4 regions of the Leptolyngbya sp. AN02str genome follow, and region 4 is predicted to be linked to each of the others. Evidence: riboswitches for the same ligand, from Rfam matches in the RefSeq annotation. Region 4 holds a riboswitch; each other region holds the start of a gene.

Region 1 (7,643 bases), on a different contig from region 4:
ATCCCGACTGCTCTTAGATCAGCCTGAACCGCTTCGGCGATCGCCTTATCCACATTATTTTCCCCGCTAAACGAGAGATCGAGCGTTAAAGGCTGACCGTCTTTCTGGCGGATGTCCTGTCCTGCGGGCTGTTGCCACCCAGCTTCGTCGAGTAAGGCTTTAGCTTGATCCAGGTTATAGGCATAGGGTTGCAAGCCAATATCGGCATAGGGTACTTCGGTGGAAAAATAGGTGTCGGCTCTTTGTTCCGTGTCGTAGAAAATGGCGGAAACAATCGCATCTTTATTGACGCTATGCTGAATCGCCTGCCGTACATTCAGGTCTGCGGTGGCTCCCCGATTGGAGTTGATGGCGATCGCTCGCGTATTCAGCGGTGGCGATACCTCAGCCGTATAGTTTCCAGAATCTCGCAGTTGCTGGAACGAGTCGAGACTAATTTCACCGTTACCGTAAATTAAATCAATTTCGTTGTTTTCAAACGCCAGTGCTCGCGTTTCGGCATCGGGGATAATCTTGACCGTCACCTGCTCAATGGCAGGTTTGTTGCCCCAATAGTTCTCGTTGCGCGTGAATACGGCTTGAGTATCCTTCTGGTAATCGGCTAACACCCAGGGTCCTGTACCGATCGGGGCTTTGATGCCTTCTGCGGTCGTGCCACTGTCGGGAAACGCTTTGGGCGACAGAAAACGAACCGGACGAATCAATGTCAATTCTTGTAAGGCTGGGTAATAAGGCGTTTTTAGATACATCTGCAAGGTGCGATCGCCCTGAACTTCCACGCGATCGATCGCCTCAATCAGTCCCAGCCAGTCATGTTCTGCACGGTTTTGCAATATCTGATCGAAGTTGGCTTTGGCGGCAGTGGCATCAAACGGAGTGCCATCAGAAAACTGAACGCCCTCGCGCAGTTGGAACGTGATCAATTTGCCGTCGGGCGATACTTCCCAGCTTTCTGCCAGTGCGGGCTGAATTTCGCCGCCGCGATCGTAGCTCACCAGTGGCTCATAAATTAAATCCTGAGCAAACATCTGGCTAGGATTGTACATATGCGGATTGAGCGGTCCCACATCCTGTGACCAGGAGAACGTGAGCGTTGAATCTGTAGAGTTTTGGGATTGACTGTCGGGCTGGGCACAGCTTGGCAGAATGATCACAGCGGCAACCGCGATCGCCAGTAGCGCACGAAAAAAGATTTTTCTCATGAGGAAATGGTCACTAAATAGTTGTTTCGCTCTCACGTCGGATTAGGGAGGCCATTGATTCTAAAGAGGTAAATTCGTTTATTTCAGTAGTCAAATGACAACACCATCGGGGTCAAACATTACTACTTGAATCAGGGATGAAACAATGCGGAGGGGAGGGATAAAACGGTGAATCAGAGCAAAGTTTTATCCTTTTTTAAGGCATACCTTCTTCCAGGAGAAATTTTGAAGATGCAACGGCTATAGCGGAAAATGACGAGTTCGTCTGGACAACGATCGTCCACGCCAGCCAATTCGCTCCTAATGGCAGCTTGACATTGTTATCAATCGTCTCAAAGGCGATCGACACAAAACCATCATTATCCAGATGATCGGAATGGTGATGATGGTGCTCATGAGGGTGCTGGGTTTAATTTTCATGATGACCATGCGAATGGTGATGATCATGCGATGATGATCGTGATCGTGCTGAGTTTGCTCAATCTCTTCTTGAACGAGATCGGCATAGTATCCTACGTCTAATATCAACGGCAGTGGCACCATTCCATGCTGACTGTGCAGGATTCTGGCACCTTCTTTGACCGTATGGATATAAGCTTCCAGGTTTTGGATTTGGTTTGGATCTGCCAAATCAGTCTTATTCAAGATCGTGACATCTCCATAGGCAATCTGCTTGAATGCCGCTTCACTGTCGAAATGATCCGGCGTACATGCCTCAGAATCGACAACGGTGACGATCGAATCTAGCCGGGTCAGGTCACGTAATTCTGTACCCAGAAAGGTCAAAATAATCGGCAGTGGATCGGCAACACCTGTGGTTTCTATCACCATGTAATCGACGCAATCCTCCCGTTCTAGTACCCGATAAACAGCATCCACCAACCCGTCATTAATCGTGCAACAGATGCAGCCATTACTGAGTTCCACCATGTCTTCATCCATCGCCACCAGTAATTGGCTATCGATGTTAATATCACCAAATTCATTCACCAGAACGGCTACTTTCAAATCTTGGCGATTGCTGAGAATTTGATTGAGAAGTGTGGTTTTACCGCTGCCTAAGAACCCTGTGATGATGGTGACAGGCATCCCTCGCGTAGGGAGCTCAAACACTGTCGTGGTTGTCTCATGGATTGTGCCCGTCATATCAAACCTCCATTTTCTCTAATTGAGTGAAGAAGCGGTAGCAGCCATTCTGGCTGCTACCGCTTGCTGCATAAACCGGAAAATGTTGTAAAACCCATTGCTCCGGGAGGGGGTAAGACTGACATCCAGGCCCGTTTGCTGAATAAAATCCGGAGTTAGTTGGAGTATTTCGTTGGGGGTAAGTCCGTTTAACCCCTCGATCAGTAAACCCACCAAACCCTTTGTAATTTGAGCATCTGAGGTTCCGCAAAACGTAACGCTATCATGGTGAACCTCAGCCGTGATATAGACCTGCGACACACAGCCTGGAACCTGGTTGGCTGCGATCTGCTCCGCTTCCAGTAACTCTGGCACCCGTTTTGCAAACCAGAGCAAATACTCATACCGCCGCTTCGACTCAGTAATTTGTTGAAACCGTTGAACAATTCGGTCCAAGTTGGGGGGCAGAGGTCGAGAAGCAGAGGGCATAGCGATCCAGTCTCAAAGTTATAATAATGATAATCATTCTCATAATATAGGAAATGAGTGAAAAACTGAAGTAGTTCTTCGCAAATGGTGCAAACCCTGCGGCTGATCTACTTCCTATGCAGTGCTAAGGCATACTGCTATTGATCTAACCAAACCTGAAATTCGGAACGTTTCATAACACCCTTGTTGTGTTATTGTTCAGTTATTCATTCGGTTCTGATGGGAAGCAGCCATCAGACGCAAGGGGGAAAGTGCAGTGCGAATCTGCCGCTGTCCCGCAGCTGTGAGGAGAAGTGCAATTCTCTGAGTCAGAATGCCCGCCGATTGGTAAACCCGTTACATAAACATCTGCGAGGTACGGATGATGAAAACTTCAAGCTTTTGTGATTGGCATTTTGTCGGAACTTTAAGGTTGTAGCGTTCTGAGTTGGACCAAGCTATCGACATCCAGCGAGGCTGCCTTGAGTAAAGGGGACTAGTGGATTTGCTAACGAGCGATCGCAGTTAGCCCTCTTTTGTGATGTCTTGGTGACTGCTTCCCAGTAGGAAATAGTCGCTTTTTTACTGCTCAGTGACAAAGTTTAGGACGTTACAACAATGACGATTCAAACTGCAACGTTGGGATATCCCCGCATTGGCAAAAACCGTGAAGTTAAAAAAGAATTAGAAGCTTTTGGAGTGGTAAATCGGATGCGGAAACTCTGCTGCAAACCGTTCGAGAAGTTGAATCTGCAAACTGGAAGACGCAACTTGAAGCAGGCATCGATCGCATCGGTATCGGTGACACGACACTTTACGATCATGTTCTGGATTGCATTATTCGTTTGGGGCTAATTCCCGATCGTGTTCGTCATCTGACTAGACTAGAGCAATACTTTGCATTGGCGCGGAGCAGGACGGCATTCCGGCACTGGAAAGGACCAAATGATTTGATACCAAATCACTATCTGGTGCCCAAAGTTGCGGCTAATGCAAAGCCAGAGGCAACCTTTGCAGACTTTTTGAATGGTGCAGCGGGCAAAAGCCCTTCTCGATGAACGCATGGTCAATGGCACTACGGCTACTGGATCTCTAAACCGATCTCTAATTCAAGACTCAATATGTTCAAGTATTATCTACATCGTTCTGAAACAATTCCTAAATCCGTTCATTCATTGATGAAACACCAAGTCGCCTCCCAATCCAATTCCCCTCCTCAACCCGGTTCAATACAGATGATCGATCGCATCTACAACTTTATTCCCTCTAAAGTTCAATCTGCTGTTTGATAGAAACGCTATACAGCTACATTCATTCAAGCATTCAATCTGTAGAGATCGAGTGGTTGGTAGATTTCCGCTTGCGTAGATAACTCGCTTCAAAGTTATTCTTCAATATTGAAAATTGGTTCTGATAGGGAGCAGCCGTCAGACGTAAGGGGGAAAGTGCAGTGCGAATCTGCCGCTGTCCCGCAGCTGTGAGGAGAGGCGTAACTCTCTAAGTCAGAATGCCCGCCAATAGTTAACCTACTTTCACCCATCTGCGAGGTACGGATGATGACTATCTTTGTGCGGCTTTCCATCACCGGAAAGCTAGTTTTTGGTATTGTTGTAGGTACAATTGCCGTTCTCTGCAATGTTGCGATCGGAGTTGCTCAACCTGTTTCCCCCTCTTCTGCATCAGAGTTACTCGAAGAAGATGAGGAAACAATTAGAATTACGGTTACAGACAGAATTCTGAATCAACCTGTTTATGCTCCATTTCGGCGGGAGGCAACGGTAGAAGATTCTACCCGTCCTGTGTATGTGGTTACTCGTGAGCAAATCGAGGCGCAAGGAGCCAGAACAGTTCAGGAAGCCCTGAGATATCTACCGGGCATTCTTATCGATGGCACGGCGGGTGGACAATTAGGCGCACTCAGCAGCCAATTTATTCGCGGTGGCAATTCTGCTCAGGTGTTGATTTTGCTGGATGGTCGCCCCATCAATGATGTGGGATTTTTTGGTGGATTTGACCTGTCTGAATTCACCACAGATAATGTTGAACGGATTGAGTTATTTCCGGGAGGAGGTTCCACCCTCTATGGTTCCGATGCGTTGGGTGGGGTAATTAACATCGTTACTCGATCGCCCTCTGCTGAACCAGAAGTCACAGTGCGAGCTGCCGCAGGTAGCTTTGGACTGAATGAGCAAGCCATTCAAGCGCGGGGCACTACCGGTGATTTGGGTTGGGCGCTAGGCTACTCTCGCATTCAGTCCAACAATGATTTTCCCTTCGAGATCGTTCGCGTAGCGTCTCGGAACGAGAATCGCATTGACTTAGAAAATCGCCGCGAGAATGCCGAAGTTCTCTACAACAACTTAAATTTGAGTTTGCAAGGACAATTGGGCGATCGCAACACCCTCAACTTCAGTGCCCTTTACCTGACAAAACAATTTGGTGTCGCAGGCGGAGTGCCTATTCCAGACAGCATTGGAGAATTTAACACGCTTACACCTGAAGCGGAACAGTACACCGATGAAGTGTTGTTAGATCTGGTTTGGCGATCGCAGTTAGGACGCAGCGATCATTCATTACTCACCAGTCGCGTCTATGCTGATTTCCTCAGCTATAACTTCAATAACCCTGACCCCAGCACCTTTGGAACTAGAGATGATGTCAATCGCCGCGCCTTGGGTGTGCAAGTCCAGCACAGTTGGCAATTTGCCGAAAATCAAACCCTCACCTATGGCGTTGATTACCGCAATACGCGATCGCGCAATACCACCTTTAGCTATGGTTCAGGCACGACTAGTGTCAACTATGACGGTGACATCAGCCAGGGCGCGCTGTTTGCTCAATATGAGGTGGATTTCACCCCTGACTTCAGCGTTAACCTGGGGCTGAGGCAAGATTTCAACAGTTTGGCGAATGGCTCCTTCACGTCTCCTAGCGTCGGTGCACGACTGGCACTTAGCCCCAGCACCACCCTGAGAGCCAACTATGCGAGAAGTTTCCGAGCACCGCAAATTTCAAATTTGGAAGGACTGGCAGCTTTTAATGTCGTTGGCAACCCAGATTTACAACCAGAAACAGGCAATAGTTTTGATATCGGGATTGATCAAGAATTGGGTGAAATTGGTCTGCTGCGGCTGACTTTCTTTCGCAATCAGATCGATAATTTGATTAACTTCAGGTTTGGTTCTCCCAGCACGTATGAAAATATTGGGCGCGTCAGAACACTAGGACTGGAAGCTGACTTGAATCTGCAACTCGCTCGTAACCTCTATGCTTTTGCTAACTACACGCTAAACGATCCGCGAATTGTGCGCGATCGCAACGCCGACATTGAAGATAACCAACTGAGTTTTCGAGATGCTGATAGCTTAAACGTTGGACTCGCCTACGAAACTCCTGAAGGCACTTATGGTGCCGTCGTTCTTCGCAGTCTCAGTCGTTACTTTGTCAACAACACCAATACCGAATCCTTACCAGGGTACACCACAGTTGATTTCAAACTTCGCATCCCCCTGGGGAGGACTGTGATTTTTAATGGCAACCTCGATAATCTATTTGACGAACAATATGAACAGTATCCAGGCTATCCTGCGGTAGGACGCAGCTTTCGAGTCGGAATCAGTGCCAGGTTTTAGGAGAACGATGATGAGTAACTTTTCACGCCAAGTTACGCCACTCCATCACACCATTACAGAATCCTTGCCAACGGGCGGACACGTTGAGTACGAAGACTTTCCCTGCACCATTGATGTGACCGGGCCACTGCTCTACACCCTGTTTCAAGAGCGCTGGCAGGAAACTCAGATTGGTCATGTTGTAGAAGGCAGTGTGCTGGAGTTGGAATTCACTCAACCGCCTAAAATTTGCATTCTGTATGATGGCTATCTCACTGTCGTTACCGAGGCATGGCATTTGCATCTTTGCCTGGAAGAACATCTGGGTGGACCGTTAGAGAAGACCCCTCCCGACCTGCGGCGTGAACGACTGATTCACCGTGCCTCTCTCTATCGACGGTTGAATGAACGAGGAGAAGCCCGCAGTTGGGGGATTCAGTTCTGGAATGGAGCAGGCGAAAAGATGATGAATCTATTTTTGCCCAATCCCTTTGTCGGTGAAGATGAAGACCTGCTCCCAGAAGGCAAACCCCAACTCGAAAAGTTGAGTTTGTATCAGGAATTGCGCGAAACCTACGTTCTGGGAACTCGTTCGATTCCGTTTGACCAGAACCCGTTGAAGCGCCCCTATTTAGCTGTATGTCGCTCCAGTCGTTGCTATCCTTCGCGCAATTGGCAACCCATTATTGAGGCGCTTCAAGAAGCTGTAAAACAAGCAGGACTGGATGTCTATGTGATGACCTCTGGTTGTCTGGAGGTTTGCAAGCTCGGTCCAGTCGTGTTCTATTCCAGTGACAGAACCTGGTACACCCGCGTTACACCTGACATTGCCAGACAAATTGTGCAAGACCATCTGGTAAATCACCAGAAAGTAACCGGGCATCTTTATCCTTATACAATCAAACCATCGGAGGCATCATGAGTTTAGTTCAACGTTTGACCATTCCTGCAAATGAGACGTTATCAGCAGCATGGCGATCGGCATCCCGATCACTGGCATACGGGCAGTTCTGGCAAGCCTTACTGATTGGTGTAGGCAGCCTCAGCAATCTGGTCTATACCTGCACCTTGCCGTTCATCTGCTTAGGTGTAATTGCTGGAACCACTCTGCCGCGCCGCCGTGCCATTGTCACGGCAACGATTGTCTGGTTTGCCAATCAGCTTTGCGGCTACACTCTGCACAACTATCCCCGCACCTTCAATTGTTTCGCATGGGGACTGGTGCTATTGGCTGGAA
Region 2 (7,643 bases), on a different contig from region 4:
CCTAGCGCACTATTGCCTGTGGGCCTTGGGATACAAGAGGGCGATCGCCCCCCACAACATCCCATCTTTTCTCGCAAAAATCAGCCCAACGACTGAGACAAATTTCTCACAGATTCCCCATCTCCAACCCTCGACAGAATCGCTACATCAGAACTAGACTGGGGAATCAACGGATTAATGCATCAATAGATACAATTCCTGAGCCAACCTATGCAAGACGTCCTCTCTGGTTCCCCGACACCCGCTACATCATCTGTTCAGCCATCCACCTCTACCCCTTCTAGTAGAGCCGTTTCGGCGATTCGTGCAACTGGAGCTTTCGCCCTAATTGACAGTCTGCGCCGCCACGGTGTGAAGCACATTTTTGGGTATCCCGGTGGTGCCATTCTGCCCATCTACGACGAGCTATATCGGGCTGAAGAAAGAGGCGATCTGCAACACATTTTGGTGCGCCACGAGCAGGGTGCCGCCCACGCCGCTGATGCCTATGCCCGCGCCACTGGGCAAGTGGGCGTCTGCTTTGGCACCTCTGGCCCCGGCGCAACGAACCTGGTCACCGGAATTGCCAACGCTCAGATGGACTCCATTCCCATGGTGATTGTGACGGGTCAGGTGAGCCGTGCCGCCATTGGTAGCGATGCCTTCCAAGAAACCGATATTTATGGCATTACGCTGCCGATCGTCAAGCATTCCTACGTGGTGCGCGATCCTCGCGATACGGCCCGCATCGTCGCCGAAGCATTCTACATTGCGCGATCGGGTCGTCCTGGTCCTGTCCTCATCGACATTCCCAAAGATGTGGGGCTGGAAGAGCATGACTATATCCCCGTAGAACCCGGCAGCGTGCGCCTTCCTGGCTACCGTCCCACGGTGAAGGGCAATCCCCGTCAGGTGGTACAAGCTCTGCGCCTGATCCGCAAAGCCAAACAGCCGTTGTTATACGTGGGAGGTGGTGCGATCGCCGCCGATGCCCACAAAGAGATCTTGGCTTTGGCCGAGCGCTACCACATCCCTGTGACCACCACCCTCATGGGCAAGGGTGCGTTCAACGAGCATCATCCTCTATCGGTTGGCATGTTGGGGATGCACGGTACCGCCTATGCCAACTATGCCGTAAGCGACTGCGACCTGCTGATTGCCGTCGGCGCTCGGTTTGATGACCGTGTGACGGGCAAGCTAGACGAGTTTGCTAATCGCGCCAAGGTCATCCACATTGATGTAGACCCCGCCGAGGTGGGCAAGAACCGCATCCCCGAGGTGCCCATTGTGGGCGACGTGCGCTATGTGTTGGCCGAGCTGCTGCGTCGTGACTCCGAAGATCGCTACGATCCCGATCCCAGCCTGACCCAGGACTGGCTGCGCCGCATCGACAGCTGGAAGCAGGACTATCCGCTCACCGTGCCTCGATACAGCGATCGCATCTCTCCGCAAGAAGTGATTGTGGAAGTGGGTCGTCAAGCGCCCAATGCCTTCTTCACCACAGATGTGGGCCAGCACCAAATGTGGTCAGCTCAGTTCCTCAAGTGTGGCCCGCGCAAGTGGATCTCCAGCGCTGGCTTGGGCACCATGGGCTTTGGTATGCCCGCCGCTATGGGTGCCAAGGTCGCGCTTCCCGATGAGCAGGTGGTATGCATTAGCGGCGACGCTAGCTTCCAAATGAACCTGCAAGAGCTGGGCACGCTGGCTCAGTACGGCATCAATGTCAAAACAGTGATTGTCAACAATGCCTGGCAGGGCATGGTGCGCCAGTGGCAGCAAACTTTTTACGAAGAGCGCTACTCTTGCTCGGATATGCAGCCCGGTATGCCTGACTTTGTGAAGCTGGCCGAAGCCTTTGGCGTGAAGGGCATGATCGTGACAGAACGCGAGCAGTTGCAGGATGCGATCGCCGAAATGCTGGCCCACGATGGTCCTGTACTGCTGGATGTGAAGGTGGCTCGTGAAGAGAACTGCTACCCCATGGTGGCTCCCGGTAAGAGCAATGCTCAAATGTTGGGCTTGCCCGAGCGTCCTCAGCCTCAAAACCGTGCAGACTTGACCTGCCTCAACTGTGGCGCGCAAAACTCTGTAGACCACAAGTTCTGCTCTGAGTGCGGCACCAAGCTGTAGGCTATTCGCCGCTAACCTTCTGTTGGGTTGGCTCACCCATTCAACAAAGCCGTCTCTCGTGCGAGGGGCGGCTTTTGTCATGCTCCAAGCAGTTTTCGGCACATAGACTGGGAAGGGATCGCTAATGCCCCAAAGCCATACCTCACCAGCCAAAAGGTCTGCTATAAGATGAAGGGGATTTAGGCAAACAGATGTATTTGCAGGCTGAGCAATGCTAACCAAGCCGAAAAATCGAACGATAGCGGCTGCGCTGGCCTTTGCTGGCGTGGTCATTCCGGGATTGCACAAGTTTTACTTACGGCAGCCAGGATGGGGCATGCTCTACCTGGTGCTGGGGCTATCGCCCGTTGGCACGCTCAATCCCATTGCCAAAATTGCCAGCGTTGTAGAAGGCATCTGGTTTTTGTCGCAGGGGCAAGCGGCGTTCGACCAAAACTTTAACGATGTGGCGACGCTGCAAGCCGAAGCTGGGCAGGCCACCCCTGTGAATGCCGCCCAAGTTGGTGCCGTTGCCGATGCCCTACGCCAACTAGATGGCCTGCGCCAGGATGGCTTGATTTCGGAATATGAGTTTGAGCAAAAGCGTCGGCAGTTGTTGGATCGGATGATTTAGAGGGGAGTCGGGAGTCGGGAGTCGGGAGGGGCTAGGATTTGGGGGCTAGGGCTAGGGCTCTGCCACGCTGGGTTTGATAGGTTACAAACCTATTAAACCCGAATAAATCGCCGTTTTTGGGGGGGTTCCCAGCTTGTCAAACCCCCTGTGGTGGCCTGCTAGGGTGTGGAGGGTATGGAGATGGCGTTAGGAAACTGGTTATCGTTTGGGGATAGGGGAGGGCGATCGCGCTTTCAAAATCCTTACTATCGGTTGCAGCCTCACGAAATCTCGCTGGCGGCGCAGGCTGGCGTGGCCATTGATGTGAACCGGGCTGGTGTGGATGATTGGCTGCGGCTACCAGGCATTTCCATTCATCAAGCGCGATCGCTCGTTTCTCTGGTGCAATCGGGCGTGCAGTTCCATTGTTTAGAAGATTTGGCGGCAGCGTTGAGTGTGCCAGTGCAGCGCATTGCAGGGCTGGCTCCCGTCCTACAATTCAACTATTACGACCCGGCGAGTGCGGCGATCGCCCAGCCCATGAACCCCAACATGGCTTCGGTCGAGGAGTTAACCCGCATTCCCGGCGTAGATATTTACCTGGCTCGGGCGATCGTGCAAAATCGCACATCCTACGGTCGGTTTCAAAACATTGCCCATTTGCAGCAGCGGCTTGGGTTATCAGCCGCAATGACTGCGCAGGTGATGCACTATTTCCGGTTCTAGATGGGGCGATCGCCACCCAAGGCCACCACATCTGGAGCCACCACATCTGAAGTCAGCGTATCCGAGGCCAGCACGATCGCCCGAGGAAAAATCTGGTGCTCCATCGCCTGAATTCGGGCATGAAGCGTTTCTACCGTGTCATTCGGCAAAATGGGCACCGCCGCCTGAATCAAGATGGGGCCACTATCCACTTCTAGCGCCACCCGATGCACCGTGCAGCCCGTTACCTTGGCCTTGGCGGCTAGTGCTTGCTCCACCGCCTGCGCCCCCCGAAAGCTGGGCAGCAGACTGGGATGAATATTCAGCACATGGCCTGGAAACGCATCAATCAACCGCTGTGTCACAATGCGCATCCACCCGGCCATGATGATCCAATCTACACGGTGTTCACGCATCACCTGCACGATCGCATCATCCAATGCCTCGCGGGTGGGAAAGTCTTTGTGGTTGAGCAATTGGCTGGGAATGTTCCAGCGCTGGGCGCGATCGCTCGCTTTGGCATTGGGCTTGTTGTACACCAGCACGTGAATTTTGGCGTTGAGCTTCCCATCGGCAATCCACTGGGCGATCGCCTCAAAATTGCTGCCACTGCCCGACGCCAGCACCCCCAGCCGCAAGGGTGACCCTTCGGCATGCCGCGCCCACGCATCGGCAGACACCTCTGGTGAAATGAACCCAACCTGCTGAAAGGTAACGGAAGGCAACGCCGACCCAGCACTCATAAGTAACCGCCCAACTTGGAGAAATGACCGTCTGCATGCAAGCCGTTTTCTACTATGGCATATCCTCGCATCGCCCACGTGCAGATGCATTGCCCCACGCCAGACAGAATCCACGGCAGAAAGCATGGGCCACAGCGATCGCATACAAAACTTTACACAAACATTAACTATTGCTGCAAAGTGTTTTGTGCGATCGCGATTATTTGTTCTAATTCACTGAAAGAACAACGTTGATTCCACGTTTCAGGAGAGACTGCCTTGTTTATTTCCACTGTGCTGGCGACCATTCCCGCAACCCTAACTTGGAGCCCCAAAGTCGCCATTGTCATGATTGTGTGCAACATTTTGGCGATCGCCATTGGCAAAGCTGGCATTCAACAGCCCTCCGTCGGCCCCGAATTACCTTCTTCTGCCTTGTTTGGCGGTTTGAGCCTACCCGCACTGCTGGCCACCACATCCTTTGGCCATATTTTAGGCGTTGGTGCCATTTTGGGCTTGGCCAACCTCGGCGTTCTGTAAGCGCTCTGGCCTCAAGCATTTGACCTCAAGCATTTGGCATCAAGCGACGGATTGCGCGATCGCCGCAGCTTTATCCCAAGATAAATCATCCATAGCACACTGCCCTACGGCACACGGCTATGGATATTCACAACCAACACAACCCGGCTGGCTGCGCGACTCATCAGTTCACGCGATCGCCCTCTCAGCCACTCCCTTCAGTACACACCCACAGTTCACTGCCATCAGCGCTGCACAACGCTACTGGCAGTGTTTTTTTGGGCCTTTTACACCATATCAAGAGTGCGATCGCGTAACGATAGGAACTTTCATGGATGAAACGGACAGAATTCGGGCTACAATGTGGCCCTTAGGTCGCTGTTGGTTTCTTCTGTCTATCCCGCTTTTGATAGTGGGGTTATGGCGAATGCAACCAACTCAGCGATCGCTCAGGCTGCTTGGGGGATCAGCCCAAGCACCCTATGCCGCGCCTCGTTGGCATAGGTGAGGGAAAGTCCGGTGCAAGTCCGGCACTGTGCCGCAGCTGTAACGAAACACTTCGTTTCCGAGTCAGAATGCCTGCTTGAGCCGTCCCATCATCGAACCCCGCGTCGCACGGAAACTGAACTGCTATGCAAACATCCGAAATTTTGCGTCCATGCCAGCCCATGGACTGTATCGCTACGATTGTCGCGTCCGAGTGGCTGACCCCTACGATCAAGTCCATTCGGCTACAGCTAGACGCGGCTACGTTTGGCTTTTTGCCAGGGCAATCAGTTTGGCCCAAGTTTGAGCGCGATGGCAAATCCTTTACCAAAATCTATTCCATGGCCTCGTCGCCCTCCGCCTGTCCCGAAATCGAGCTGTGTGTCTCGCGGGTGGGCTGGAGTTCGGCCTTTTTGCAAGATTTGCAGCCTGGAGACACGATCCCGGTGCGCGGTCCCTACGGATTAATGACCCTAAGTGAGCTGCCGACGCGCGATCGCCTCTATCTGGCTGAGGGTTCTGGCATTGCCCCGCTCAAAAGCCAAATTGACTGGCTGCATGAGTGCCGCTTTGCCCACTCGATTGTCTTGGTGCAGGCCAATCCCGAAACAGCCGATCAGCTTCCCTATCGAGATCATTGGCGATCGCTAGCAGCCCAATGGCCCAACTTCCGTTATCTCGAAGCCATCAACCTCGCGCCGGAAGCGCTGCTAACGACCGTAAACCTGGATTGGGCACAAACTGAAGTGGAAATTTGCGCCGTGGGCGATCGCCCCAGCCAGCTCTACGATGCCATGATGAGCTTGGGCGCCTCGCCTCGCTCTGTCCGCATGGAAAAGTTTGTGGCGTTCTAATCAGCGCTTGGCTTACTGAGCGCGATCGCACTTACAGGTTTCTGGGTGTACCCTGCCACCTCAGATCTTCCGTTTGCGATCGCGCTATAGAATGGGCTTTGCACGTGTTTTGCATCCCTATGGCTACTGAACCCACCGACCTTCAAAAACCCGCTTCTACACCCGCCCCCGAAGCCAAACCCAGCTTTTGGCAATCGCAGCGCGAAAATGTTCAAATTTTGGCGATCGCGCTGTTGTTGTCTCTCTTTATTCGGACATTCATTGCTGAACCGCGCTTCATTCCGTCCGATTCCATGGTGCCAACGCTGGCCATTGGCGATCGCCTCGTAGTGGAAAAAGTATCCTATCGGCTGCACCCGCCCGAGCAAGGCGACATTATCGTGTTTGAACCGCCAGCCATCTTGCAAGACATTGGCTATGGGCAAGACCAAGCCTTTATTAAGCGCATCATAGGGCTACCCGGTCAAACAATCGCCGTGCATCAAGGCCAAGTAGTCGTCAATGGGCAAGCCATTGCAGAACCCTACATTGCCGCCCCTCCCGCCTACGAAATGCCCGCCGTCACCGTACCGGCCAACGCCTACTTTGTCATGGGCGACAATCGCAACAACAGCAACGACTCCCATGTGTGGGGCTTTTTGCCACAAGCCAATATTATTGGCAAGGCAGTGTTTCGATTTTTCCCATTGAATGAGCTGTGGGGCACTCTGCCACAAGCCCACATCTCCGCAGTAAGCCCATCCTCCACTCCCGAGGATTAATCTGGTTGTGTTTCAACGTCAGTTTCGGTTAAGGGCTTTTCTGAAGTTTGCGCGGCGCGCAAACTTCAGAAAAGCCCATTTTTGCGTGCGCAACGCGCACGCAAAAATGGGCACTTCAGCTCATCCAAAACTCAGGTTGTTTCACAGTTGTGGATGGGTGTGGTAGAAGGGCGGTGGAGTCGCCCTTCTACCACACCCATCCACATGTCTAGACATTACTGATTAATCTTTGGGCAAGCATAAAACGAGCGATCGCCCACTCAAACCCAACTCCCTAGCGCGAAGACCGCACCAACAGCAGCAAGCCCATCGTCAGGCCAAACACATTGGGCAACCACGCGCCAATCAAGGGATGCAAGTATCCCGCCTGGGCGATCGCCCCACTCATAAACGCCGACAGATAATACAAAAACACAATCAGAATGCTGATGGCAAAACCCGTTGCCCGTCCGGTGCGCCGCAACTGTAGCCCTAACGCCGCCCCCACCAAACCAAACGCCACACAAATAAACGGCAGCGAAAACTTTTGGTGAATTCGCACCCGCAGTTCTCGAATGCGCCCCTCATTGCCACTGTCTTTGATCAGGTCGTATTGCTCCATCGCTTGAGCAATGTTCATTTCGTTGTAGTCGCGGCGACGGTTTGCCAAATCCAGCGGCGTCCGGGGTAACTGTAGATTTTGCTGATCAAATTTCACAATATTGCGAAACGAACCATCCTCCGACACGACATAGATGGTGCCATCTCGAAACTGCCACAGCCCTTCTGCAATATCCCATTGGGCCGTCTTGGCACTGATGATCTGGCTTAAGCCATCCCGTGAAAAGTCCAAGATTGTTAGGCCCTGCATTTCGGTGCCATTAAACCGCTTGGCATAAAATAAGCGCGCCATGGT
Region 3 (7,643 bases), on a different contig from region 4:
ACACCAGGAGAATTAGTGCTGCAAATAATCGCACCCCGTTCACCGCCTAAGTAACCTACCCAGGCGTTATAGCCGATCGCCAACAAATTTGTAGCAATAAACTCTTGCTGCCAGTCCATCATATCGGGCGCTTCATTCATAAGTGACTCCTTTGGGGATTAAGTCAATTTGAAACTCTGCCCAACGGTGTTGCACCTGCACATAACACTCGGCAGGAGAAATCTTGAGGTTTTCTAGCAGGTTGATGTCAACTGCACCATTACCAATAACCAGAAGCGTGATCGTTCGTTTCGGATCATAGGTAGAAATTGCCTTCAGCAGTGCCTTGACTGCTTCTGGTTGCAGTTCCAATGCTTGCAGATACGCTTCTACTTGCGCTTGCGGAATGAATACCTGATGAAAGGTTACGGTATTTACCTCCCAATCAATACAGGAAGAAATAGTATCGACAACAGTGCATACCACTATTCCTCTACCTGTATTCAGATAACCGTTCCAGGCAGTGTATCCGATCGGCAAAAGGTTTTCCCGAATGAATGGGTTTTGCCAGTAGCCGCAATAGCCTTGCCATACTTCATTCGTTGGTCGCATGGGTTTCCTCCCGAATAATTTTTGCGGCTTCTACCATGTTTTTCAGCGATGGAATCACTTCCTCCCATCGCCGTGTTTTTAATCCGCAATCAGGGTTGACCCAAATCTGTTCGATCGGTAGATTGGCAATCCCAGTTTTTAGCTGTTGAACCATCAACTCAGTACTAGGAACCGCTGGACTATGGACATCGTAAACGTCGTTACCGACTTGATGTTGGTAGCCTGCATCCGTAATTTCAAATAGGGTCTCATTGTTGCTGCGGCTATTCTCGATCGACAACACATCCGCATCCAACCGCTCAATGTGCTGAATAATGTCGCCAAACTCCGAGTAGCACATGTGGGTGTGAATTTGAGTTTCGGGCTTGGCAACTCCTGCCGCCAAACGGAACGCATCGACCGCCCAAGACAGATACTCATTCCAGCGTTCTGGCTTCAGGGGTAATCCCTCCCTCAGAGCGGGTTCATCAATTTGCACCATCTTCGCCCCAGCCGTTTCTAAATCTGCCACTTCTTCCCGCAGTGCCAAAGCAATCTGCATTGCCTGTTCACTGCGAGGAATATCCGTGCGGGTAAACGACCAGTTGATCATTGTCACGGGTCCAGTCAGCATCCCCTTCATAATTTTATCGGTGAGAGATTGCGCCACCTTGAACTCTCGAATAGTCATAGGTTGGGTTCGGACAACATCTCCGTAAATAATCGGTGGACGCACACAGCGACTGCCATAGCTTTGCACCCAACCGTGTTCGGTAAAGGCAAATCCAGAGAGCTGTTGTCCAAAGAATTCCACCATGTCAGTGCGTTCAAACTCGCCATGCACCAATACATCTAGCCCAGCTTCCTCTTGAATTTGAATGCACTTGGCAATCTCTGCATCGATCGCCGCTTCGTATTCGGCTTGAGTGATTTCACCCCGTTTTAGCTTCACTCGTAGTTGCCGTCCTCTGAGGTTTGTGGAAATGAGCCAATGGTTGTTGTCGGAAAGGGCGGCAGCGTTGACTGGAGTTTTTTGCGTTGCTCATAGGGCATAGCGCGCTCCAAATGATTGACAGTCAGGTTGCGGAGCCGATCTTGTACTGCTGAATTTACAGGGCTGAACTGCTCAAAGGTTTGCCAGTGGGTTTGCACGACTGCTAATCGCTCGCTCGGAGCATTACCATCAAGCGTCTGTGCCAAGATCACCACTTCATCCAGCTTTTGTTCCGCGAAACTCAATACATTTCGCAAGGGTTCCGGCAGTTTTGTCTCTCGCGTCGCATCATAGGGAACAAATTGCAGGGATGATGAGGGATGCAATCGAATATTTGGCGTAATGCCGTGAATAGTTTCTAGTGTTGATAGCACTGATTCGGGAAGAATTTTCCAGATGTTTCTTGCATCTACAATACCTACACCTAACTGTTTATCGGATGGGAAACCGTGTTGTTTCAACAAGTCTAAATTGCATCCACGGGTAAAGTCTAAACTAATGCCAGCAATAGGTAATTGCATCACCCAGGGATACGTGGTTCCCAGATCGTCAAAATAGGTGACGAGATGAACGGATACACCGATTTGAGCAAGCTGGGTGCAGGTGATAGTAATTGCCTCTTTCAGATCCGCTGCACTGCTGGTGACGAGAATCGGTTCATGCACCTGCACCTCGGTGACGCCTAGCGATTTCAGTTGAGTCAGCAATTCACAGTAAAGCGGCAGCAATTTGCTCAAATGGTTTGTGAAATCACCTTCCAGACGGCCCAGTTTCAGAAGCGTGACCGGACTGAGGAGAATGGGAACGGCTCGTTCACCCAGAAGAGTTTGCGATCGCTGCACCGTTGCCAAAAAATCTGCAAAGTTTGCCTCTGGTTGTGCATCAGCCGCAATCTCAGGTACCAAATAGTGATAGTTGGTATCAAACCATTTGGTCATTTCCATCGCTGGAATGCCATCTTTGCCGCGTGCCATTGCAAAATATTGATCGAGTCCCGACAGATGACGAAAGCGATCGGGGATGAGGCCGAACCAAACTGCCCAATCCAGCACATGATCATAAAGCGTCGTGTCACCGATACCGATGCGATCGATGCCTGCTTTGAGTTGCGCCTTCCAGTTCGCAAATTCAACCTCTTGCACTGTTTGCAGCAAAGCTTCTGCATCAAATTTATTGCTCCAAAAGGCTTCTAATGCTTTTTTAACTTCACGGTTTTTACCAATGCGGGGATACCCCAGCGTTGCAGTTTGAATGGTCATTGTTGTAACGTCCTAAACTCTGTAAATAAACGTGTGAGAACAGCTGCCTCCCAATTGGGAAGCAGGCCATAGGCAGACAAAATGAGGATGGCTGACTTAAATCGATCGCAAAATTAGCAGCTACCTTCACTCAGGTAGCACTTCTGCATATCAGCCGTTCGTTTAACTCAGATAGTCAACTCAGAACGCTACAACTTTAAAATCCCGACAAAATACCAATCACAAAAGCTTGAAGTTTTCATCATCCGTACCTCGCAGATGTTTGTGTAACGGGTTTACCAATCGGCGGGCATTCTGACTCAGAGAGTTGCGCCTCTCCTTACAGCTGCGGGACAGCGGCAGATTTACACTGCACTTTCCCCCTTGCGTCTGATGGCTGCTCCCCATCAGAACCGACTTGACCCCAACGATAGCACAGTTGTAGCGCAGTGCAGCAGCTTCACCCTGCATTTCTTCGCAGCTAAAATGCTGAACAACTTCAAAATATAGCGCCTTTCTAAAATTACTTGCGCTATCTGTAGAGTAAAGATGATCCGATTTGATTTTTTTGTTTTATGCTGAGTCGAACATCAAGCGTCATCTTTGTACGGGTGCGCTTTTCTCTGATTCAGCTTTTCAAGAATTTCTTATTTCTGAATATCTACAGGATTAGGTTCGATCGCATTCAGCAGTGGCACAGCCGATCGAATCTCTGGATAGACGATCGCATTTGTGCGATTCCACAGAGCAGATCCGTCAAAGGCGGAATCGCCAACTTTGTAACCTGCTTCAAGGCTTTTCTCCTGCCAGTCTTCTAATTCAACTAAAGACAGCGTGTTGCTTGCTCAGTGATCGAGATTCATAGTTTTCGGCACAGGCCCGCTATCCATTTAACCTCTGTCTTTTGAAGGATAGAAATTAGACCTAAGTAAAGATGCTCATTCATTAGGGGTCTCTTAATCTAAATCGAGTACCAAAATTGTGATCAAACAATAGAGGAGACAATGATGGCAGATGAAGCATTGAAAAATGATATTCCAGAGATTGATCCGACAGAAGTCGAAGATGCCAGAGTTGCGATCGCAGATAGGGATCGATCCTTCCTGGAGAAAGTGATGGTTGATGGAGGATTTTCTGACCCCTACGATGCCAGAGACTTCACCGAAGTTGTCTTTCGAGTCATGCGCGATTTGATGACTACAGAGGCAGCTGATCGCGTTGCGGATGAGTTGCATGAAGAGGCAATGCCTACCAAAGAAAAGGCGCTTCAGATGGAAGTGACCGACCTGTGGAAAGATACCAATCCGCTAGTTGGATTTTTGAGTCGGGTGCGTCCACCTTGGCAAGGCCCAGGCATTTTCAAGATTGATTCCGATCGCTTTTTCTTCCGGGTTGCAAACGAAGGTGGGCTTAAGCGAAACCCTGAGAATAAAGATGCTGAGCGCAAGCAGGCGGTGAAAGCAGTGTTTTCGGCAACTAAGCGGGAATTGTCAGAAGAGCGCATTCAGGAAATCGCTACCTGGCTACCGGACGGTGGGGTGCGAGAACTCTGGGAGCAAGCCTAGCTATAGATCGTGCAGAGAAAGTATTCGTACTCATAACGTTTAGGATTACGATACTGAATCCTGATTGTAGTCTGGTTATTTTACAAAGAGCAATTGTTTTACACGTTTGATCCAGTCGACGCACAAGCTGCAGGAATGCTTGTGCGTCGATATTATCTGGGGATTGTGGCCGCAATCAGTTTGACCGTCGTTGCCAATTTACAAACGTGGGCGTTCTGTTGATGATTGTGCTGCCTGTTGCCCTAGAATGACCGCTTACTTGCTGGTAAAGGAACTCCATCAAATGATCCTCTTGAGTGCAGGCATGGGTGCATTAGCGGGTATTGTCGGTATGTACTTGAGTTATTCCCTGGATATTCCGTCAGGGTCTGCGGTCGTGCTGGTTGCTTTCGGACTATTTCTTCTAGCGTTTCTATTCAGCCCATCTCAAGGGCTATTAACCCAATCCCGATTCAAAGCGCAAATTGCAGGTTTGATGCAAGGGAGCGAGAAGTAATCCTATCCCAGTCACAGGTTTGGACATTTCGACTTAAATGCGATCGCCTCGCACTCAAGATCTTGCCTTACCCCACACCCGCTTTGGCGGTTTGTGGCCAACCGTCTTCACTCCATTGACAAAGAGCGAGTCACTTGCCAGTTCCTTTGCCATCATCGGAATCAACCGTTTCAGATTGGTACTGTAATTGCTTTGCCAAAATTCTGACAGCTTTGCCCTGGCCACTTCATTTACTAACACTGTTTTATCCGGCATGATCAGCACCATTGCCACATGCCCGGAGTTTTCTGTCACTACAAACACGAAGTCATCGCGGTCGGCTTTTAGACCGTCGTAACAGTAATCAATATGCTCCTCTAACTCGTATTCATAGAGAGAATATTCCATTTTGCCCTCTTCCAGCAGCGCTTTACGGAGGAGGGCTTCTATCTTTTTGCTCATAAGTTGCCTTTCTCGCTATGCATCAAGTCCATAAATTCTACCAGTCCTACTCCTTTACCCTTCCAAACCCTTCAGAGTCCAGTGACCGCTTGCTCGATAAAAGCTACCAACAACAATCCCCCTCCAAATTGCCAAAGATCCTGTATTATGAGAATGATTATCATTTTTATAGGTAGCTTGCTGCTAGAACAGTATGTCGCCCGTCTCCCAACCCTTGCCTGCTTCCCTTGAGCGGATTGTCCAGCGGTTCCAACAGATTTTGGAACCGAAGCGGCGCTATGAATATCTACTCTGGTTTGCCAAACGTCTGCCGCCATTTCCCGATGAGCAAAAGGTGGCAGAACATAAAGTTCCTGGTTGTGTTTCTCAAGTGTATGTGACTGCCAGTTTGCAGCAGGGCAAGGTGATCTTTCAGGGAGATTCCGACTCTCAACTAACTAAGGGATTAGTAGGGCTATTGGTTGAAGGATTGAACGGGTTGGCCCCCGCAGAAATTATCCAGTTAACACCCGATTTCATTCAGCAAACCGGGCTGGATATCAGCCTGACTCCGTCTCGTGCCAATGGTTTTTACAACATCTTTCAAGCCATGCAACGGAAAGCGCTGGTCTATCATCTGGCTGCGACTTACTTGCAAACTTAAGGAGTCATTATGTCCAATTTAGTGATGCAAGTTTGTCCAGAATCAGTGAGCGTTCCTCAGCGCATCATACCCGTTACCATCATCACAGGCTTTTTAGGCAGCGGCAAAACAACGCTACTCAACCATATCCTGAACAATCGCCACGGGTTAAAGATTGCCGTGATTGTGAATGAGTTTGGCGACATTGATATTGATTCACAACTGTTAGTTTCCGTGGATAAAAACATGGTGCAACTGGGCAATGGCTGTATTTGCTGCACCATTAATCAAAGCTTGGTTGATACCGTGTATGAAATGGTCGATCGCCATAACTCAGTTGACTACATTGTGGTTGAAACGACTGGCATTGCTGACCCCTTGCCGATCATGTTGAGCTTTGTCAGTACAGAGTTGCGGGATGTCACGCGGCTAGATTCAGTGCTGACAGTTGTGGATGCTGAATCATTTACCTCCACGCATTACGAGAGTGAAGCCGCACTCAACCAGCTCATCTTTGGGGACATTATTCTGTTGAATAAGACCGATCTGGTTTCTCCTCAAGTTGTGGATGAGGTGGAAAATTACATCCGCTCGATCAGACCAGGCGCTCGAATTATCTCAACTCAATATGGGGAAGTGCCACTGACACTAATCTTAGATATTGGATTTAATGATGCCAGCACCTACCTCAACTCATCCCAGCCGACTCATGAGCATCATGACCATAGACATTCTCCCCATCTAGAAAATGATGGGTTTGTAGCGGTGTCATTTGAAAGCGAATCGCTTCCAGAGCAACTGTGCCAGCGCCCCTTCGACTTACTCAGATTTCAAAATTTCCTGGATCATCTATCTCCTGATGTTTACCGCGCCAAGGGAATTGTCTGATTTCAGGGCAACCAACTACGCCATGTTTTGCAACTGAGTGGTAAACGATGCGACATAAAAAGCGTTCATGCAACTTCTCTGAAAGAGAATCGATCGCAGTCGCCTAAGCATAATCAGCTAGTGTTTATCGGGCGAAACTTAAATGCTGAATTAATCAAAGCACAGTTGATTGAATGCATTGCGATTTAATTTGAGGAATTGGATATGACCAACACAACAACTCTTCCCACTCCCAGCACCCTGGATATTCCCAAACGAGGAATGCCTGTCACAATTATCACGGGATTTCTCGGCAGTGGTAAAACCACATTACTCAACCACATTTTGAACAATCGCCAGGATCTAAAAGTTGCGATCTTGGTGAATGAGTTTGGTGATATTAACATCGACAGTCAGTTACTCGTGTCGATGGATGAAGACATGGTGGAACTGAGTAATGGCTGTATTTGCTGCACCATCAATGATGGCTTGGTGGATGCAGTGTATAACGTGCTGGAGCGGGACGATCAGGTCGATTACATGGTGATAGAAACCACAGGTGTTGCCGATCCACTGCCGATTATTTTGACCTTTCTGGGTACAGAATTACGTGACCTGACCCGGCTAGATTCGATCGTCACCGTTGTCGATTCTGAGGCATTTACGCCGGATCATTTCGATAGCGAAGCGGCATTCAAGCAGATTGCCTATGGAGATGTCACGATCTTGAATAAGACTGATTTGGCAGATCCAGACCAAATCCAGAACCTGGAAGCCTATATTCATACAGTCAAAGAAGGGGCCAGAATCCTGCACAGTCAGCATGGAAAAGTACCACTGCCACTGCTTT
Region 4 (7,643 bases):
CGTGGCCTGGGTTGGAATCGTTTCTCACTGCTTTCGTTGGTCTTATCATTAGCCCCAGCCGAGGTCTGCTGATGTTCTCGCCAATTGTATGGCTGGCAATTCCAGGGGCATGTCTGGCCTATCAACGGCGGGCACGACGGGATGAACTGTTGCTCACGCTGATGGGCGGAGCCGCGTTGCTTCGGCTGTTGCAGTTGTGCCTCAGCTCAGACTGGACGGCAGGATGGAGCTATGGCCCTCGCCTAGTGGCCGATACAATGCCCATTTTGGGGTTGCTGGTTCCCTACACGGTGCAGTTTGGGGTGGAGCATTGGTTTCGGTTTAACCGTCGTACACAGCGATCGCTCTCGGTTGGGTTGAGTGTCCTGATAGTGCTGTCGGTGTTTCCGCAGCTCGTTGGCGCATTTGGGGCCAACAATTGGAATGGGATTCCCGTTTACGATGCGGCGCGGGTGTGGCAATGGCGCGATACCCAAGTGGGTCGCCATGCGCGGCGTGTGTACTACGAAATGACGCAAGCCATTCCCAACAAGCCGCTATATGTACAGGCGTTTGGTGGGGTTGTACTGTCGCTGCGTCAAGCCAATGGCCTGCCCTTCTACCAAAACCGAATTGTTGCGTCGCCCAACGAGCGTTTGCCACTGCGGGCTAGAGTGTACAACATTGGAGAAATTGGCTGGTTTGGCTATGAAACCGGACTGGACTGGGGTTTGGCGATCGCCAAAGGCGAGTTCTTCCTTCCCGACCAGCCTGGAGTTCCGGTTGAAAACCCACAATACCTGTATGTATCGGGCAACCATGCCCCTGGCGAAACTGCCGAAGCCATCGGCACCATCCACGTTCCCCAAGAACCCGGCACCTATCGGCTCCGCTTCATTATGGTCGTCAACGAAGCCACCGAATTTTCCAGACGGGCTATTCCTTTTAATCTAGATGTTGTGGTTCAGCCAATTCCAGTTGAATAAACTGGGCGATCGCAAAACCCTAGTAAGCTACAGTGCTGCCACGACACTGGCGCTCTGTCGGTCACCTCTAGGCCAAAATTTTGGTCAGGTGTTGGGCGATCGCACTTGATAAACGGGGTTTGGATTTTGTATGAATTAGTTCTAATGAAGGAATTGCTTCGAGGCTAAATCCCAAAATGAAGAATGTAATTGCTCTAGGCGATCGTTAATATTCGTTTATTCTTTATTGAGCACTTGGTGTAAGCATTCTATCCAGTCATGCCACACTGCTGGGTCAGCTGTTCCACCACCCTCTAAAATTATTAACTGTCCTAGTAAAACTGCTACATCATCAGATTTGGTGCGTTCGTAGAATTGCTCTAGGAATAACACCATTGCTTCAAAAGCTTGATCCTCCGTAAGATTCCTCATAGAAAGCTCCTCATCCTGTCTTGATTGCTTAATCTGAAAAGGAGGTCATCCACACCGCATCCTAATAGATTGGCGATCGCCCTCATGGATTGAGTACGATTGCACTTGACTTTCATAACAATTGCTACTTAGGCAATCGTAACTTTAATTTAAAGGTTTATTAACTAAATAACTAGAACAAGGAATCTTATTCTGTAGATACTTGTCCCCACACAGTTGCTTTGCAAAGGCCGCTCCATGTCGTCCATAAATCATTTGTAGCTGTGCTTCTGCCCACTTCAATACTTCTAGACGCTCTGCAACATTCAGTCTTTCAGCAATAACCTGCAAAGCTCTAAGAGTCATTCCTTTCCAGATTGCTTGGCTAAGTAATGTTGCCTCAAGACACTTGTCTAGCCTTTCATAGGGTATTTGCTCGCAAGGAGGAGGGGGTGCAGCATCCTTCATAGTTTGTCTAATTTGTAATACTGCGCCAAACTCTACTAAATTTTGAATTTCTGGCAGGAAAGGCACTAATACTAAAGGTGGATGTACCTGGCAAAGATTCCTCTCTGAAGACTCAGAAGGAAATGCACGATTCAATGCTGATCTCCACCTCTTCATGGCTAGGGTAGATTCTTGGCAGAAGAAATGAAATCGTACCCACTTTTCTAGATCAATTGAAACCCTTTGATCAGCAAGGCTCGCTAGGCTATGAAATGCTTCTACTATTGTTTGCCTTACGCAGTTGCCATACTCACCATCTATTAACTGACCATCTCTCACATAATCTGCACTTCTAGGATGGATAATCCTTGTATCAATTGAAGTATAAATTGATCTCCACACTTCAGGATGTTCTAGTAGAAACTCTGGCAGAAGTGTAAACGGCAGAAATGGCTTCGCCCAATCTAGTGTTGGTAGAGAGAGCGCCTGAAGCCACTCCGTACCTGCCATGTCATTCCACTCAGAATCAAATTCCATAGGTTTTTCTCTCTTCCATGCAAAATGAGTAAACATTAATTATTTTGATTCACATTTTTTAGTTAGGAAAGGCTCATGAAAAACAAGAGTATTACTATAGTGAAGTGTTAAACCAGTGCGATCGCTGGTCAGCTAGAGTTTGCTTCTGATAACCGCTGAAAGCTGCCTAGAGGCGATCGCGTTTTTATGGAGGAATAACTTTTCTTCTCATCTTCCTAAAATTCTCAAATCGCACTGGCTGAAGAACTTTGACTTGATAATACGATCACAAATAGCCCTGGCAAATTCAAATTCCTTTAATTCTGATATTTTTCTTGAATTCGAGAATCTGCCGGTTGTTTGAGACACTAATGATAATTCACCCTGAAAATTTATAAATTCTTTCTCAGTTACGTAAAAGAGCGCACTTCCTCCTAATTCTGGAGAATTTAAAGGGATTAATTCTTCTTGTCCTGTTAAAAAATCATTCGGTGTTACAGTGTAAAAAGATGCTGCTACAGCAGCTATCCGAGCTTCAACTTGACTGAGTATGTTTTTAGTAATAGAGATGGTGGAAATCGACTCGGATGTTACTTGTTTAATTTCAGGTACAAAAGCTATTTCAATATGATGATTCAGAATAACTTCATAAATTCCTTTAAAAAAATGAGCACGCTTTTCATCTTCTTCCCACGGTCTATACTGAACGTTTACAGGAAAGTCATATCTTGGTATTGGCTTCATATTACTGTACTCAGTTTTGCGTAGACGGGGTACAACGGTCCGGCTGATCATCGATACCTACGGCCTGTTTCAATTAGATATGCGCACAATTTTTCCCGAATGGATTCCGTTGTAACAACGAGCAGGGCGAGATATCTCGAAGTTGATTCCCAAACGTTTTTTATAATCCATTTTCAGCTTTTCCTGCTGAATTGGCTGCACTGTGAACTGTGTTTATCCAAACAAACAAGCCAAAAAATGAGCTCTGGAAGCAGAGCTCAATTACGAATTTCGAACTACGAATTACGAATTCCCCTAGGATTCTGGTGTGCAGGCGTCACTCAAACACACAATTAAAACCGACTGAATGGTTGCATCGTCCCGATATTGCTGGGTTTCGTTGTATTCCTCGGTGGCTCCACTGTAGATTCCAGCCGGATTAGCACTGCCATTTCCAGTGGCAAAGGCAATACCTGGAGACGGTTGCCGTTCAAACCGAGCATATTCCCGAGCTTCGTTGGCCAAGCTGTAGGAGAGGGTGGCTTTGCCATAGGCGGCTTCGGCTTCGGCCAGGGTAGAGCCTACCCCAATCCCCTCTGGAGTTTTGTAAGCAGAATTGTCGGTAAATAAGCCCTGAATGGTGTCGGTGTCGGAAAACGTTTCGCCTGCCAGGTACAGGACGTGAAATTGCACTTCGCCATTTTGCCGAACGGCGATCGCATCAAAATCCACAATAAAGGGCGAGGTCACAACAAATTCGGCATCGGGTAGCGCCTGTTTGAGTTCGCCCAAGGTCATGCCCAGCTGTGCCGCGCCAATGCCATCGGCAGAGAGTTGAGGTGGAGCGGGAGTGGGCGCTTCTGCTACTGGGCTGGGCGACTCGGTAGATGGCTCGGTGGGGGTGGCAGTGGCTGAGGCTACCGGTTCGGGATTGTCGCTGCCGCCGTTAGCGGGCGGAGTTGTGTTGCAGCCAACGGTAAGCAGCAGAGTGCCTAGCACCAGACTGACGTGAATAGGAGCGATCGCACGTTTGAACACCATACTTTTCCTAATACCTGACAGAGTGGTGGTTGCAAAACAACCTCCAAAGCTTAGACGAAAACAACCAGAGTGGGTGCCAATTAGTGGAAATTTTGCGCCATTTTTCACTTCCCGGCTTGCAGGCAGCATTACAGAACCGATAGCGGATTGAGCCATGCTTTGAGCGTATGCCGCAGTTGGTTGAGGTCGCGGGTGGCCTCTTGCCGCACAAACTGACCGATCGCATCAAACGGAGAAAAGTTGCTTCCAGCCTGCCATTTAATGTCTTGCCCTAGCGGAGTCAGGTGGTTGCCTTTCAAAATTTGCACCGTGGTCAGTTCGGGGAACCGAGGCATCAACACATCGTGCAGCGGTCTCGTTTGGTCAATATCATCGTTGGTGAACTTAACCAGCAGGTTGCGCTTCACAGTGTACTGTTCGCCAATTAGCCGAAAGGTTTCTTCCGGCGACGGGGTAAACTCCACATCCATACGGGCCAAATCGGGCGCTAGCTGAAGAAACTGCGACGTGAACTGCGAAAACTGCGAACCAAACTGATACACCTGCTCGGCAAAGGGAATGGCCCGTCGCGCCGAGTAGTTATTAAACGAGATGAGAATATTACCAGCCCGCTCTTGCTGAAATTGGCTGCCAATCAGCAAATGCAGCTTGCTGCCCATGCTGTGGCCAATGCCATACACCGGAATGTATTCCTGCCGAAACACGCGATGCTCTAAATAATCGTAGGCGCGGTTGAAGGAGCGCAACACGTCGCGGGCGATCGCGCGATGGTCTAGCGTGTTCACAAAGGGGGTGGCAACGACGGCATATCCCTCGTCTGCCAGAGATTCCAGCAGGGTGCGATAGGTCAATTGCGGCGCGGTTGCCACAAACGCCCCACCCAAGAAGTGAAGAATAGCCTCCGGTCGAGATGGAGTTAAAACCCAGTTGCCTGCAATGTCTCGCCAGTCCATAAATGCGTGCCCAGAAAGACCAAAAAAGAGACGCTGATTGCAGCCCTTACCCTAAATCCCTCTCCCAAGCTTGGGAGAGGGACATTGACTCTTGCCCCCCTTCTCCCAAAATTGGGAGAAGGGGCTGGGGGATGAGGGCCAAGATGAGGGCCAAATTGCAAAACTAGGATTGTTCCCCCGATTGCAGCGCTTCTCTTATCCTAACGAGCTTGAGGCAAAATCATCCGGCGATCGCCATTGCCAAAAATGCCGCTCCCATCGCCGAAATCACCAGTGCCGGAATACGCATGGGTTGATGCAGCTTCACCCGATGCTGCAATGCTCGACCCAACGCCAAGGCACCCAGGGCGATCGCATACTGAATCAGCGTAAAGCCCAGCAGGTAACCCCCAATGGGCGCTTGCTCCGCGCCAATAACCGTTTCGCCATAGGCATAGCCGTGAAAAACTCCGGCGATCGCACCCACAATGAGCACCAGCATTGGCGATACCTCGCGCTTTAGCAGCAGCACACCCAAAGCCAGCACTGACAGCGCCACCCAAATTTCCAGCCCAGCGACATTCACCGACGAGAGATGCAGGCCAGTTCCAGCGATCGCCGCTAGCAAAAAGCCCAACGGCACCCACCAGCCGCCCACCCGCAGCGAGGCCAACAAGCCCAGCGCCACAACAAACGCCAAGTGATCCAACCCCACAACGGGATGGCCCACTCCCGACAAAAATCCTTCAACAAACGTTTGGGGCGTCATGCCACCAAAAGGATGGTGCGCCAATGCCGGAGCCGCCAGCAAGCAGCTCGTAGCGATCGCACCCATACCCAACACACGCACATTACGCGTTGCCATAAACTCTGAACCTCGCAGATAACGTTGGCAGTTTCCTTCTCCATCGGCGAGCATCCTGGCTTAAGAAAAATCTTTTCTTTCACAGTTGCGGGACAGCGGCAGACTCACACTGCACTTTCCTCGACCGCACGGCCTCCAAGGGCTGACTTCCCCTTGAAACCAATGGAGCCACGCCATCATATCACTGCAACGTAAATCCAAGGGCATCTGTTCACCATTGTTAGCTGTTTCTTTTGAAATCTATAAACCTACTAGATGAACAGCCAAGATATGTTTCTGAGGCGGGAATACTATTTTCAACTTTGTTATTGTAAGGAACTGCTGAAGTATGGCGAATGAAATCATTTCTTACTTGGAAATGTGCCAGCGAGAGGGAACTAACCTTCAGCGTGGTATGAACTATGGCCTTGGCGGTACTCATTCAGTGATTTTGATGTCACTACGGTCTAACGCACCTTACCGGGATCGACTAGATGATGATGGGTCTGTACTTATTTATGAAGGGCACGATGAACCGAGAAGATCCCTGGCTCAAGACCCTAAAAAGCTTGATCAGCCACAATTTAGGCCAAAAGGTCGTTTAACTCAAAATGGCTACTTTCATGGAGCTGCACAATCTTATAAAAGAGGTGAGCGATTACCTGAACGAGTGCGAGTTTACGAGAAGATTCTTAGTGGTGTGTGGTCATATAACGGCGTCTTTCACTTGGTTGATTCATGGCAGGAACCAGATGAGCATCGACAAGTTTTTAAGTTTAAATTGATAGCTGTTGAGGGAGAAGAAGATTTACAGCAATCTACATCGCCCTCTGCTGAGCGGCGGAGAATAATTCCTTCGGCGGTTAAGTTGGCTGTGTGGAAACGTGATGAAGGTAAATGCGTTGTTTGCAAGGCATCTGATGAACTGCATTTTGATCATGTAATTCCATTTTCTCGAGGTGGGACTTCTGTAACAGCAGAGAATGTGCAATTGTTATGCACTCGACACAATCTTGAGAAGAGCAACAAGATTGTGTAGTTCAGTTAGTTAAGACGCCATTGCAGTAAACAGATAAAGCCCTGTCGAGCTGGGTCGAAACTGGCTGTTCAATTGAAGAAGAACATGCTTCAACTAGAAAAATAAGTTGGCATAATCTATCTTATTTCAAAACTTCTTCGAGTTTGTGCTGTTCCCAGAGTTCCTCGTAGAGGCCGGGTTGGGCAACGAGTTCGTCGTGGGTGCCAGCTTGGACGATGCGGCCTTTGTCGAGGACTAGGATGCGATCGGCGATCGCCGCTGCCGCCATTTGGTGGGTGATAAACAAAACCGTTTTGCGGCGGGTGCCTTCCTTCAGGTTTTGCAAAATTTGCGTGGCGGTTTGGTTGTCCACGCTGGAGAGCGAGTCATCCAGAATGAGGATGGGCGCATCCACCAGCAAAGCGCGGGATAAAGCGGTACGCTGCCGTTGACCACCCGATAGCGTAATGCCACGCTCTCCCACAATCGTTTTGTACTGTTGGGGAAAATTGAGAATTTCGGGGTGGATTTGGGCTTGCTTGGCGGCAATTTCCACCTCATCTTGCTCGGCTACGGGGTCGCCGTAGCGAATGTTGTTCTTAATCGTTGTGCTGAACAGGAAGCTTTCTTGCGGGACGTAGGCGATCGCCATTCTCAGGTCTCGCAGCCGAATTTGCGTAATATCGATGCCATCCAAAAATAGTTGGTTAGGGCCAATCTCCAGCAGGCGAGGAATAGCATTGGCCAACGTGGACTTACCCGAACCG

Evidence for each region. A riboswitch is a leader RNA that binds a small molecule or an ion and turns the genes downstream of it on or off. The one in region 4 is predicted to bind cobalamin.
Region 1: linked by a shared signal. The riboswitch ahead of ACQ4M4_RS04465 (hypothetical protein) and the one ahead of ACQ4M4_RS21270 (HupE/UreJ family protein) in region 4 are both predicted to bind cobalamin.
Region 2: linked by a shared signal. The riboswitch ahead of ACQ4M4_RS08300 (ferredoxin--NADP reductase) and the one ahead of ACQ4M4_RS21270 (HupE/UreJ family protein) in region 4 are both predicted to bind cobalamin.
Region 3: linked by a shared signal. The riboswitch ahead of ACQ4M4_RS26860 (hypothetical protein) and the one ahead of ACQ4M4_RS21270 (HupE/UreJ family protein) in region 4 are both predicted to bind cobalamin.

Annotation. Positions count from the first base shown of each region.
Region 1 is NZ_JBNXVR010000004.1:64,652-72,294, reverse strand. It holds gene nikA (nickel ABC transporter substrate-binding protein) at 1-1,202, opposite strand, end outside; partial or broken gene ACQ4M4_RS04475 (CobW family GTP-binding protein) at 1,531-2,348, opposite strand; gene ACQ4M4_RS04470 (SufE family protein) at 2,367-2,816, opposite strand; cobalamin riboswitch at 3,011-3,155, shown strand; gene ACQ4M4_RS04465 (hypothetical protein) at 3,479-3,853, shown strand; cobalamin riboswitch at 4,184-4,328, shown strand; gene ACQ4M4_RS04460 (TonB-dependent receptor plug domain-containing protein) at 4,349-6,427, shown strand; gene ACQ4M4_RS04455 ((2Fe-2S) ferredoxin domain-containing protein) at 6,435-7,328, shown strand; gene ACQ4M4_RS04450 (hypothetical protein) at 7,325-7,643, shown strand, end outside.
Region 2 is NZ_JBNXVR010000008.1:85,758-93,400, reverse strand. It holds gene ilvB (biosynthetic-type acetolactate synthase large subunit) at 211-2,109, shown strand; gene ACQ4M4_RS08325 (SHOCT domain-containing protein) at 2,321-2,722, shown strand; gene ACQ4M4_RS08320 (helix-hairpin-helix domain-containing protein) at 2,903-3,427, shown strand; gene purN (phosphoribosylglycinamide formyltransferase) at 3,424-4,149, opposite strand; gene psaK (photosystem I reaction center subunit PsaK) at 4,408-4,668, shown strand; gene ACQ4M4_RS08305 (hypothetical protein) at 4,788-4,964, shown strand; cobalamin riboswitch at 5,104-5,248, shown strand; gene ACQ4M4_RS08300 (ferredoxin--NADP reductase) at 5,280-5,987, shown strand; gene lepB (signal peptidase I) at 6,107-6,748, shown strand; gene ACQ4M4_RS08290 (LptF/LptG family permease) at 7,023-7,643, opposite strand, start outside.
Region 3 is NZ_JBNXVR010000061.1:2,320-9,962, forward strand. It holds gene ACQ4M4_RS26845 (hypothetical protein) at 1-140, opposite strand, end outside; gene ACQ4M4_RS26850 (hypothetical protein) at 133-591, opposite strand; gene metE (5-methyltetrahydropteroyltriglutamate--homocysteine S-methyltransferase) at 575-1,522, opposite strand; gene ACQ4M4_RS26860 (hypothetical protein) at 1,519-2,823, opposite strand; cobalamin riboswitch at 3,091-3,235, opposite strand; gene ACQ4M4_RS26865 (DUF2267 domain-containing protein) at 3,807-4,367, shown strand; gene ACQ4M4_RS26870 (metal ABC transporter permease) at 4,431-4,589, shown strand; gene ACQ4M4_RS26875 (metal ABC transporter permease) at 4,615-4,863, shown strand; gene ACQ4M4_RS26880 (hypothetical protein) at 4,918-5,304, opposite strand; gene ACQ4M4_RS26885 (SufE family protein) at 5,498-5,947, shown strand; gene ACQ4M4_RS26890 (CobW family GTP-binding protein) at 5,957-6,814, shown strand; partial or broken gene ACQ4M4_RS26895 (GTP-binding protein) at 6,830-7,003, shown strand; gene ACQ4M4_RS26900 (CobW family GTP-binding protein) at 7,019-7,643, shown strand, end outside.
Region 4 is NZ_JBNXVR010000035.1:32,694-40,336, reverse strand. It holds gene ACQ4M4_RS21300 (hypothetical protein) at 1-965, shown strand, start outside; gene ACQ4M4_RS21295 (hypothetical protein) at 1,182-1,376, opposite strand; gene ACQ4M4_RS21290 (hypothetical protein) at 1,521-2,339, opposite strand; gene ACQ4M4_RS21285 (hypothetical protein) at 2,547-3,062, opposite strand; gene ACQ4M4_RS21280 (hypothetical protein) at 3,357-4,082, opposite strand; gene ACQ4M4_RS21275 (DUF1350 family protein) at 4,211-5,035, opposite strand; gene ACQ4M4_RS21270 (HupE/UreJ family protein) at 5,256-5,879, opposite strand; cobalamin riboswitch at 5,908-6,058, opposite strand; gene ACQ4M4_RS21265 (HNH endonuclease) at 6,208-6,897, shown strand; gene ACQ4M4_RS21260 (ABC transporter ATP-binding protein) at 7,019-7,643, opposite strand, start outside.